Kribbella sp. NBC_01245: one gene and its partner. The protein of the gene in region 1 binds, or shares a complex with, the protein of each later gene. Links are inferred from orthologs where the notes say so. Each region holds a gene or a part of one and is shown in the gene's direction. Other genes may lie near its edges. The genes, in order: OG394_RS37855 and sucB.

What was found.
Region 2: OG394_RS37855 (region 1) and sucB share a complex: the UniProt entries of both Bacillus subtilis proteins name them as parts of the 2-oxoglutarate dehydrogenase (OGDH) complex. The link is inferred for Kribbella sp. NBC_01245 from one-to-one orthologs.

The regions. Positions count from the first base shown.
Region 1 is NZ_CP108487.1:8,225,965-8,230,728, reverse strand. What follows is about bases 226-4,685. They hold OG394_RS37855 (multifunctional oxoglutarate decarboxylase/oxoglutarate dehydrogenase thiamine pyrophosphate-binding subunit/dihydrolipoyllysine-residue succinyltransferase subunit), read left to right. Parts: upstream 226-570; coding sequence 571-4,485; downstream 4,486-4,685. Other genes in these bases: OG394_RS37845 (AAA family ATPase), read left to right, coding at 4,667-4,685; OG394_RS37850 (DUF6104 family protein), read left to right, coding at 4,487-4,663; OG394_RS37860 (DUF3052 domain-containing protein), read left to right, coding at 226-267. In the rest of the region: more of OG394_RS37860, read left to right, coding at 1-225; more of OG394_RS37845, read left to right, coding at 4,686-4,764. UniProt on the Bacillus subtilis protein: E1 component of the 2-oxoglutarate dehydrogenase (OGDH) complex which catalyzes the decarboxylation of 2-oxoglutarate, the first step in the conversion of 2-oxoglutarate to succinyl-CoA and CO(2).
Region 2 is NZ_CP108487.1:2,713,633-2,716,897, forward strand. Bases 286-3,246 are described here. They hold sucB (2-oxoglutarate dehydrogenase, E2 component, dihydrolipoamide succinyltransferase), read left to right. Parts: upstream 286-789; coding sequence 790-2,703; downstream 2,704-3,246. Other genes in these bases: lpdA (dihydrolipoyl dehydrogenase), read left to right, coding at 286-669; OG394_RS11910 (TIGR01777 family oxidoreductase), read left to right, coding at 2,718-3,246. In the rest of the region: more of lpdA, read left to right, coding at 1-285; more of OG394_RS11910, read left to right, coding at 3,247-3,265. UniProt on the Bacillus subtilis protein: E2 component of the 2-oxoglutarate dehydrogenase (OGDH) complex which catalyzes the second step in the conversion of 2-oxoglutarate to succinyl-CoA and CO(2).

The DNA.
Region 1 (4,764 bases):
GACACCCGGGAGTACGACATAGTGCTGGCGTTCTGCCCGGATCGGGCTCGGCTGGCCGGCCGGTTGCCCGTGCTGCTCGAGCGTACGACCACGGCCGGGATGATCTGGGTCGCGTGGCCGAAGCGATCGTCAGGGGTCGCGACCGACCTCAACGAGAACGGCGTCCGGGAGCTGGCGCTGCCACTGGGCGTCGTGGACGTGAAGGTGTGCGCGATCGATGGCACCTGGTCAGGGCTGAAGCTGGTCCGCCGGTTGGTCAACCGGTGAAATCCTGGTGAAGGCGGGGCGTGACGTTCGCCACAGCGCGTAGTGTACGAATCAGCTTGCGAACAGTGTCGGAACCGCCCTTTACGGTCTGTGCACAGGCCTTTGATCGACGGACCAGCCGGATCGGCCCCCGAACCGGTGCCGGACGCAACCAGTGGGGCGACTGGTCCGGTAGGCCCGGGCTGTAGAAGTGTGGGGCCTGCTATTAGCCTTGCCCTCGGGACCTACCCATAACTTTCGGCCCCATAACTTCGGCATGCACACCAGCGGCACTTGACACGATCGGAAGAGGCGAACTGCCCAGTGGCCACCGAGCCATCAGAAACGAACCCGCTTGCAGCCTTCGGCGCGAACGAATGGCTGGTCGACGAGATGTACCAGAAGTTCCTCCAGGATCCGAACTCGGTGGACAGGGCCTGGTGGGAATTCTTCAAGGGGTACACCCCGGATACCGGTGCGAACCGGACGACCAAGGGCACTTCCAACGACGCCCCGCGCCCGGATGCCGTTTCCGACAACAAGACGCCCGAGGCGCCCGGCCGTGGTACGGCTCCGGCCGCGCCCGCGTCGAGCATTGCCGCCACCGCGCAGCCGGTAGCTCCGGGTTCTCCCGCACCGGCCCAGCCAACGACGCCGACGGCGCCGAGCCAGCCGACCGCCGTACAGCCCAAGGCCGCGCAGCCGACCGCCGGGCAGCCCAACGCCGTACCCACCGCGGCCCCGGCCGCGAAAGCACCAGCAACTTCCCCGACCACAGCAGCACCTGCCGGTAGCGGCAGCCCGACCGGAGGCACGGTGAACCAGCCGCCCAGCGCGCAACCCAAGTCCGCACCCGCCCAGGCAGAGCCCGAGCGGACGATTCTGCGCGGTGCCCCCGCGCGGACCGTGCAGAACATGGAGTCGAGCCTCGAGGTCCCGACGGCCACCAGCGTCCGGCAGGTGCCGGTCAAGCTGATGATCGACAACCGGATCGTGATCAACAACCACCTCAAGCGCGCGCGGGGTGGCAAGGTCTCGTTCACCCACATGGTCGGCTGGGCTCTGGTCAAGGCGCTCAAGACGCTGCCCGAGATGAACGCGTACTACGAAGAGGTCGACGGCAAGCCGACGGTGGTGAAGCCGGCCCACATCAACCTCGGCCTGGCCATCGACATGCAGAAGCCCGACGGCACCCGGCAGCTGCTGGTGCCGTCGATCAAGGGCGCCGACACGATGACCTTCGCCGACTTCTGGATGGCGTATGAGGACATCGTGCGCCGGGCCCGCGACAACAAGCTCGCGCTGCCGGACTTCCAGGGCACGTCGATCAGCCTGACCAACCCCGGCACCATCGGCACCCAGCACTCCGTGCCGCGGCTGATGAAGGGCCAGGGCGCGATCGTCGGCGTCGGCGCCATGGAGTACCCCCCGGCGTACCAGGGGGCGGCCGAGGAGACGATGGCCAAGCTCGCGGTCAGCAAAGTGATGACGCTGACCTCGACGTACGACCACCGCATCATCCAGGGCGCCCAGTCGGGTGAGTTCCTGCGCCGGCTGCACAAGCTGCTGCTCGGCGAGGAGGGTTTCTACGACGAGATCTTCCAGGCGCTGCGGATCCCGTATGAGCCGATCCGCTGGGCCCAGGACCTGCCGCACAGCCACGAGGAGGACGTCTCCAAGCAGGCGCGCATCCTCGAGCTGATCCACGCCTACCGGGTGCGCGGCCACATCATGGCCGACACCGACCCGCTGGAGTACAAGCAGCGCAGCCACCCGGACCTGGACGTCGCCACGCACGGTCTGACCCTGTGGGACCTGGACCGTGAGTTCGCGACCGGGTCGTTCGGTGCGCAGAGCGATCGCCGCTTCCTCAAGCTGCGCGAGATCCTCGGCATCCTGCGCGACTCGTACTGCCGCACGGTCGGTATCGAGTACATGCACATCCAGGACCCGGAACAGCGCAAGTGGATCCAGGAGCGGGTCGAGCGGCCGCACACCAAGCCGCCGCGCGAAGAGCAGCTCCGCATCCTCGCCAAGCTGAACGAGGCCGAGGCGTTCGAGACCTTCCTGCAGACGAAGTACGTCGGCCAGAAGCGCTTCTCGCTCGAAGGTGGCGAGACGACCATCCCGCTGCTGGACGAGATCTGCGAAGAGGCCGCTGGTGCCGGGCTCGACGAGGTCACCATCGGCATGGCCCACCGCGGCCGGCTGAACGTGCTGGCCAACATCGTCGGCAAGTCGTACAGCCAGATCTTCCGCGAGTTCGACGGCAACATCGACCCGCGCACGGTCCAGGGCTCGGGTGACGTGAAGTACCACCTGGGCGCCGAGGGCGAGTTCGTGTCCGAGTTCGGCGACAAGATCAAGGTGTCGGTCGCGGCGAACCCGTCCCACCTGGAGACCGTCGACCCGGTCCTGGAGGGCATCACCCGCGCCAAGCAGGACATCCTGAACCAGGGCGCGGTCTTCCCGGTCCTGCCGGTGCTGGTCCACGGTGACGCGGCCTTCGCCGGCCAGGGCGTCGTCGCGGAGACGCTGAACCTGTCGCAGCTGCGCGGTTACCGCACCGGCGGCACGATCCACGTCATCGTCAACAACCAGGTCGGCTTCACCACCTCGCCGGCCTCGTCGCGTTCGTCCATGTACTGCACGGACGTCGCGCGGATGGTGCAGGCGCCGATCTTCCACGTGAACGGCGACGACCCCGAGGCCTGCATCCGGGTCGCGGATCTCGCCTTCGAGTACCGCCAGGCGTTCAACAAGGACGTCGTCATCGACCTGGTCTGCTACCGCCGTCGCGGCCACAACGAGGGCGACGACCCGAGCTTCACCCAGCCGTTGATGTACGACCTGATCGAGCAGAAGCGTTCGGTGCGCAAGCTCTACACCGAGTCCCTGATCGGCCGTGGCGACATCACCGTCGAGGAGGCCGAGCAGGTTCTGCGCGACTTCCAGCAGCGGCTGGAGCGGGTCTTCACCGAGGTGCGCGAGGCCAAGTCCGAGCCGGACACGCCGCCGCCGTACGTGACGGTGCCGGTCTACCCGGACAAGCCCGAGGGTCCGGACGCGACCGCGACCACGCCGGAGGTGCTGAAGAAGATCGCCGACGCGTACACCACGCTGCCGGAGGGCTTCACCGCGCACCCGAAGGTGCTGCCGCAGCTGCAGCGCCGGGCCGCCGCGATCACGCAAGGCCCGATCGACTGGGGTACGGCGGAGATCATCGGCTTCGGTTCGCTGCTGCTGCAGGGCCGTCCGGTCCGGCTCGCCGGTCAGGACAGCCGCCGCGGCACGTTCTCGCAGCGGTTCGCGACGATCATCGACCGGGTCACCGGTCAGGACTACACGCCGCTGCAGCACCTCGACGAGGGCCAGGAGAACTTCTACGTCTACGACTCGCTGCTCAGCGAGTACGCCGCGCTCGGTTTCGAGTACGGCTACTCGGTGGCGCGTCCGGAGGCGCTGGTGCTCTGGGAGGCGCAGTTCGGTGACTTCGTGAACGGCGCGCAGAGCATCATCGACGAGTACATCTCGTCCGGTGAGGCGAAGTGGGGCCAGAAGTCCGGGGTCGTGCTGCTGCTGCCGCACGGTTACGAGGGGCAGGGCCCGGACCACAGCTCGGCCCGGATTGAGCGCTTCCTCACGCTCTGCGCCGAGGACGCGATGACCGTCGCGCAGCCGTCGACCCCCGCGTCGTACTTCCACCTGCTGCGGCGCCACTCGCTCGGCGAGGAGCACCACCCGCTGATCATCTTCACGCCGAAGCAGCTGCTCCGGCTCAAGGCGGCCACCTCGCAGCCCGAGGAGTTCACTCGGGGTGCGTTCCAGCCGATCATCGGCGACACCGAGACGTCCACCGATCCCGCGGTCGCGAGTGGTGTCGAGCGGGTGCTGCTGTCATCCGGCCGCGTCGCCTGGGACCTGTTCGCCGAGCGCAAGAAGGTCGAGCCGGACAAGCTCAGCACCGCGATCGTCCGGGTCGAGCAGCTCTACCCGCTGCCGGTGGCCGAGATCCAGGCGGAGCTCGCCAAGTACCCGAACCTGCAGGAGATCCGCTGGGTTCAGGACGAGCCGGCCAACCAGGGCCCGTGGCCGTTCATGGCGCTGAACCTGACCCAGCACCTCGGTGGCAAGCCGTTCTACCGGGTGTCGCGGACGGACATGTCCGCGACGTCCGTCGGTTCGCACAGTGTGCACACCGCCGAGCAGTCCACGCTGCTGAAGCAGGCCTTCAGCTGACGTGTACTTCACCGACAGAGGGATCGAGGAGCTCGAGAGCCGGCGTGGCGAGGAAGACGTCACGCTGGCCTGGGTGGCCGAGAGGCTGCGCGAGTTCGTCGACCTGAACCCCGAGTTCGAAACGCCGATCGAGCGGTTCGCCACCTGGCTGGCCCGCCTGGACGACGAAGACGAGTAGGTAGTGCCCTTCGAGACACATCCGGTACGTCGGGTGCAGGCGGCTGACGGCGTCTCACCCGGCTCGGAGTGGCCTCATACGATCCCGGCCGTCGCGCAGCT
Region 2 (3,265 bases), 5.5 Mb from region 1 along the record:
GGCGTCAAGGTGACCGTCGCCAGCGCCTCGGGCTCAGGTGAGCCTGAGGTGATCGAGGCCGAGGTGCTGCTGGTCGCGGTCGGGCGCGGCCCGAATACGGCCGGCCTCGGGTTCGAGGAGGCGGGCGTCGTACTCGATCGCGGTTTCGTCACCACCGACGAGCGGCTGCGCACCAACGTGCCCGGCGTGTACGCCGTCGGCGACATCGTGCCCGGGCTCCAGTTGGCCCACCGCGGCTTCCAGCAGGGCATCTTCGTCGCCGAGGAGATCGCCGGCCTCGCGCCCGCGCCGATCGACGAGATGGGCATTCCGCGAGTCACCTACTGCGAGCCCGAGGTCGCGTCCGTCGGACTGACCGAGGCGCAGGCGGTCGAAAAGTATGGCGAGGTCGAGACGGTCAACTACCCGCTCGGCGGTAACGGCAAGAGCCAGATCCTGAAGACGACCGGTTTCGTGAAGCTGGTCCGGGCCAAGGACGCCCAGGTGGTCGGCGTGCACATGGTCGGTTCGCGAGTCGGCGAGCTGATCGGCGAGGCACAGCTGATCTTCAACTGGGAGGCCTACCCCGCGGACGTGGCCCAGCTCGTGCACGCCCACCCCACCCAGAACGAGGCCATCGGCGAGGCACATCTCGCGCTCGCCGGTAAGCCGCTGCACTTCCATGACTGACTGACCTGACAACGTCTGACAGCCTCCGGGCCGTTTCGCCGTGACCCAGATCCCATCGCGTCGCGCGGCACCGTAGGCTGGCCACGAGACTTCGAAAGAGACGAAGGAGCAACCACCGTCATGCCGACCTCTGTATCCCTGCCGGCCCTCGGGGAGAGCGTCACCGAAGGAACCGTCACCCGCTGGCTCAAGCAGGTCGGTGACACGGTTGCCGTGGACGAGCCCCTGCTGGAGGTCTCGACCGACAAGGTCGATACCGAGATCCCCTCCCCTGTCGCCGGCACGCTGCTGGAGATCAAGGCCGCCGAGGACGAGACCGTCGAGGTCGGCGCCGAACTGGCCGTCATCGGCGACGCCGGCGAGAGCACCGGTTCGTCCGACGCTCCCGCTGCCGAAGCGCCTGCCGCTTCGGAGGCCCCCGCCGAGGCCCCTGCCGCCGAGGCCCCCGCTGCTGAGGCCGCCGCGCCCGCTGAGGCTCCCGCTGCCGAGGCTCCCGCTGCGCAGGCACCCGCTGAGGAGGCTCCTGCCGCTGAGGCGCCGGCTGCTGAGGCCGCGCCTGCTCCGGCCGCTGGTGGCTCGGGCTCTGGTGGCGGTACGTCGGTAGTGCTGCCCGCCCTTGGTGAGAGCGTCACCGAAGGCACCGTGACCCGCTGGCTGAAGCAGGTCGGCGACGACGTGGCGGTCGATGAGCCGCTGCTCGAGGTCTCGACGGACAAGGTCGACACCGAGATCCCGTCGCCGGTCGCCGGCAAGCTGCTCGAGATCAAGGTCGCCGAGGACGAGACCGTCGAGGTCGGCGCCGAGCTGGCCATCGTCGGTGCCGCTGGTTCCGCACCGGCCGAGGCCGCGCCCGCCGCCCCGGCCGCACCTGCCGAGTCCGCTGCTCCCGCTCCCGCTGAACCCAAGCAGGAGGAGAAGCCCGCACCGGCTCCGGAGCCCACCCCGGCTCCCGCCGCCGCTCCGGCTCCCGCTGCCGCCGCTCCCGCTCCCGCCGCTCAGGCACCTGCCGCACAGGCTCCCGTTGCTCAGGCACCTGTGGCCCAGGCTCCCGTTGCGCAGGCTCCGGCCGCCTCGACCGCCTCCTCGAACGGCGCTGCCGGTGACGGTCAGAACTACGTGACCCCGCTGGTCCGCAAGCTGGCCGCGGAGCACGGCGTCAACCTCGACTCCGTTGAGGGCACCGGCGTCGGTGGCCGTATCCGCAAGCAGGACGTCATCGCCGCCGCCGAGGCGCAGAAGGCTGCCGCCGCTGCCGCTCCGGCCGCTTCAGCTGGTACGGCGACCGCGCCCACCGCGGCGAAGGCCTCGGTCGAGGTCAGCCCGCTGCGCGGTACGACCGAGAAGATGAGCCGGATCCGCAAGGCCATCGCGAACCACATGGTCAACTCGCTGCACGTCTCGGCGCAGCTGACCACCGTGGTCGAGGTCGACGTCACCGAGATCGCCAAGCTGCGCAACGCCAAGAAGGCCGAGTTCGAGGCCCGCGAAGGCGTCAAGCTGTCCTTCCTGCCGTTCTTCGTGCAGGCGGCCGTCGACGCGCTCAAGCAGTACCCGAAGCTCAACGCGTCGATCGATGACGAGAAGGGCGAGGTGACCTACCACGGCGCCGAGCACATCGGCATCGCGGTGGACGCCGAGAAGGGCCTGATGGTCCCGGTCGTGCACAACGCCGGTGACATGAACATCGCCGGCCTGGCCAAGAAGATCTCCGACCTCGCCGAGCGCACCCGGACCAACAAGGTGCTGCCCGACGAGATGGCCGGTGGCACGTTCACGATCACCAACACCGGTAGCCGGGGCGCGTTGTTCGACACCCCGATCCTGAACCAGCCGCAGGTCGGCATGCTCGGCACCGGCGCCGTCGTCAAGCGCCCGGTCGTGCTGACGGACCCGAAGCTCGGTGAGACGATCGCGATCCGGCAGATGGTCTACCTGGCGCTGACCTACGACCACCGCCTGGTGGACGGCGCCGACGCGGCCCGCTACCTGACCGCGGTCAAGCAGCGGCTCGAAGAAGCCCAGTTCGACGTCTGATTCAACCGACACAAATGAGCAGATACCTGCTGGCCGGTGCGTCCGGCTTCCTGGGTACGGCGCTGACGAAGGACCTGATCGCGGACGGCCACGAGGTCGTCCGCCTGGTCCGGCGCAAACCCAAGAGGCCGGACGAGCTCCGCTGGGACCCGGCCGCAGGTGAACTCGACCCGTCGGCCCTCGACGGCGTGGACGTCGTCATCAACCTGGCCGGCGCCACCATCGGCCGCCCGTGGACCCCGACGTACAAGTCCACCCTGCGCGAATCCCGCGTCACCACCACCGCCACCCTCGCCCGAGCCATCGCGGCCCAGGCCAGTGCTGGGGGTAAAGCGCCGGTGTTCCTCGTACAGAACGGGGTCGGTGCCTACGGCAAGGATCGCGGCGACGAGATCCTCACCGAGGAGTCGTCCACCGGCGACGGCTTCCTCGCGGGCCTGACCGAGCTCTGGTCCGGCGCGGCGGATCCCGCCCGCGAGGCCGGTGCCCGGGTCGCGATCCTGCGGACGGCGGTGGTTCTCGACAACAAAGCCAGGGCGTTCCAGCTTCTCTCCCTGCCGTT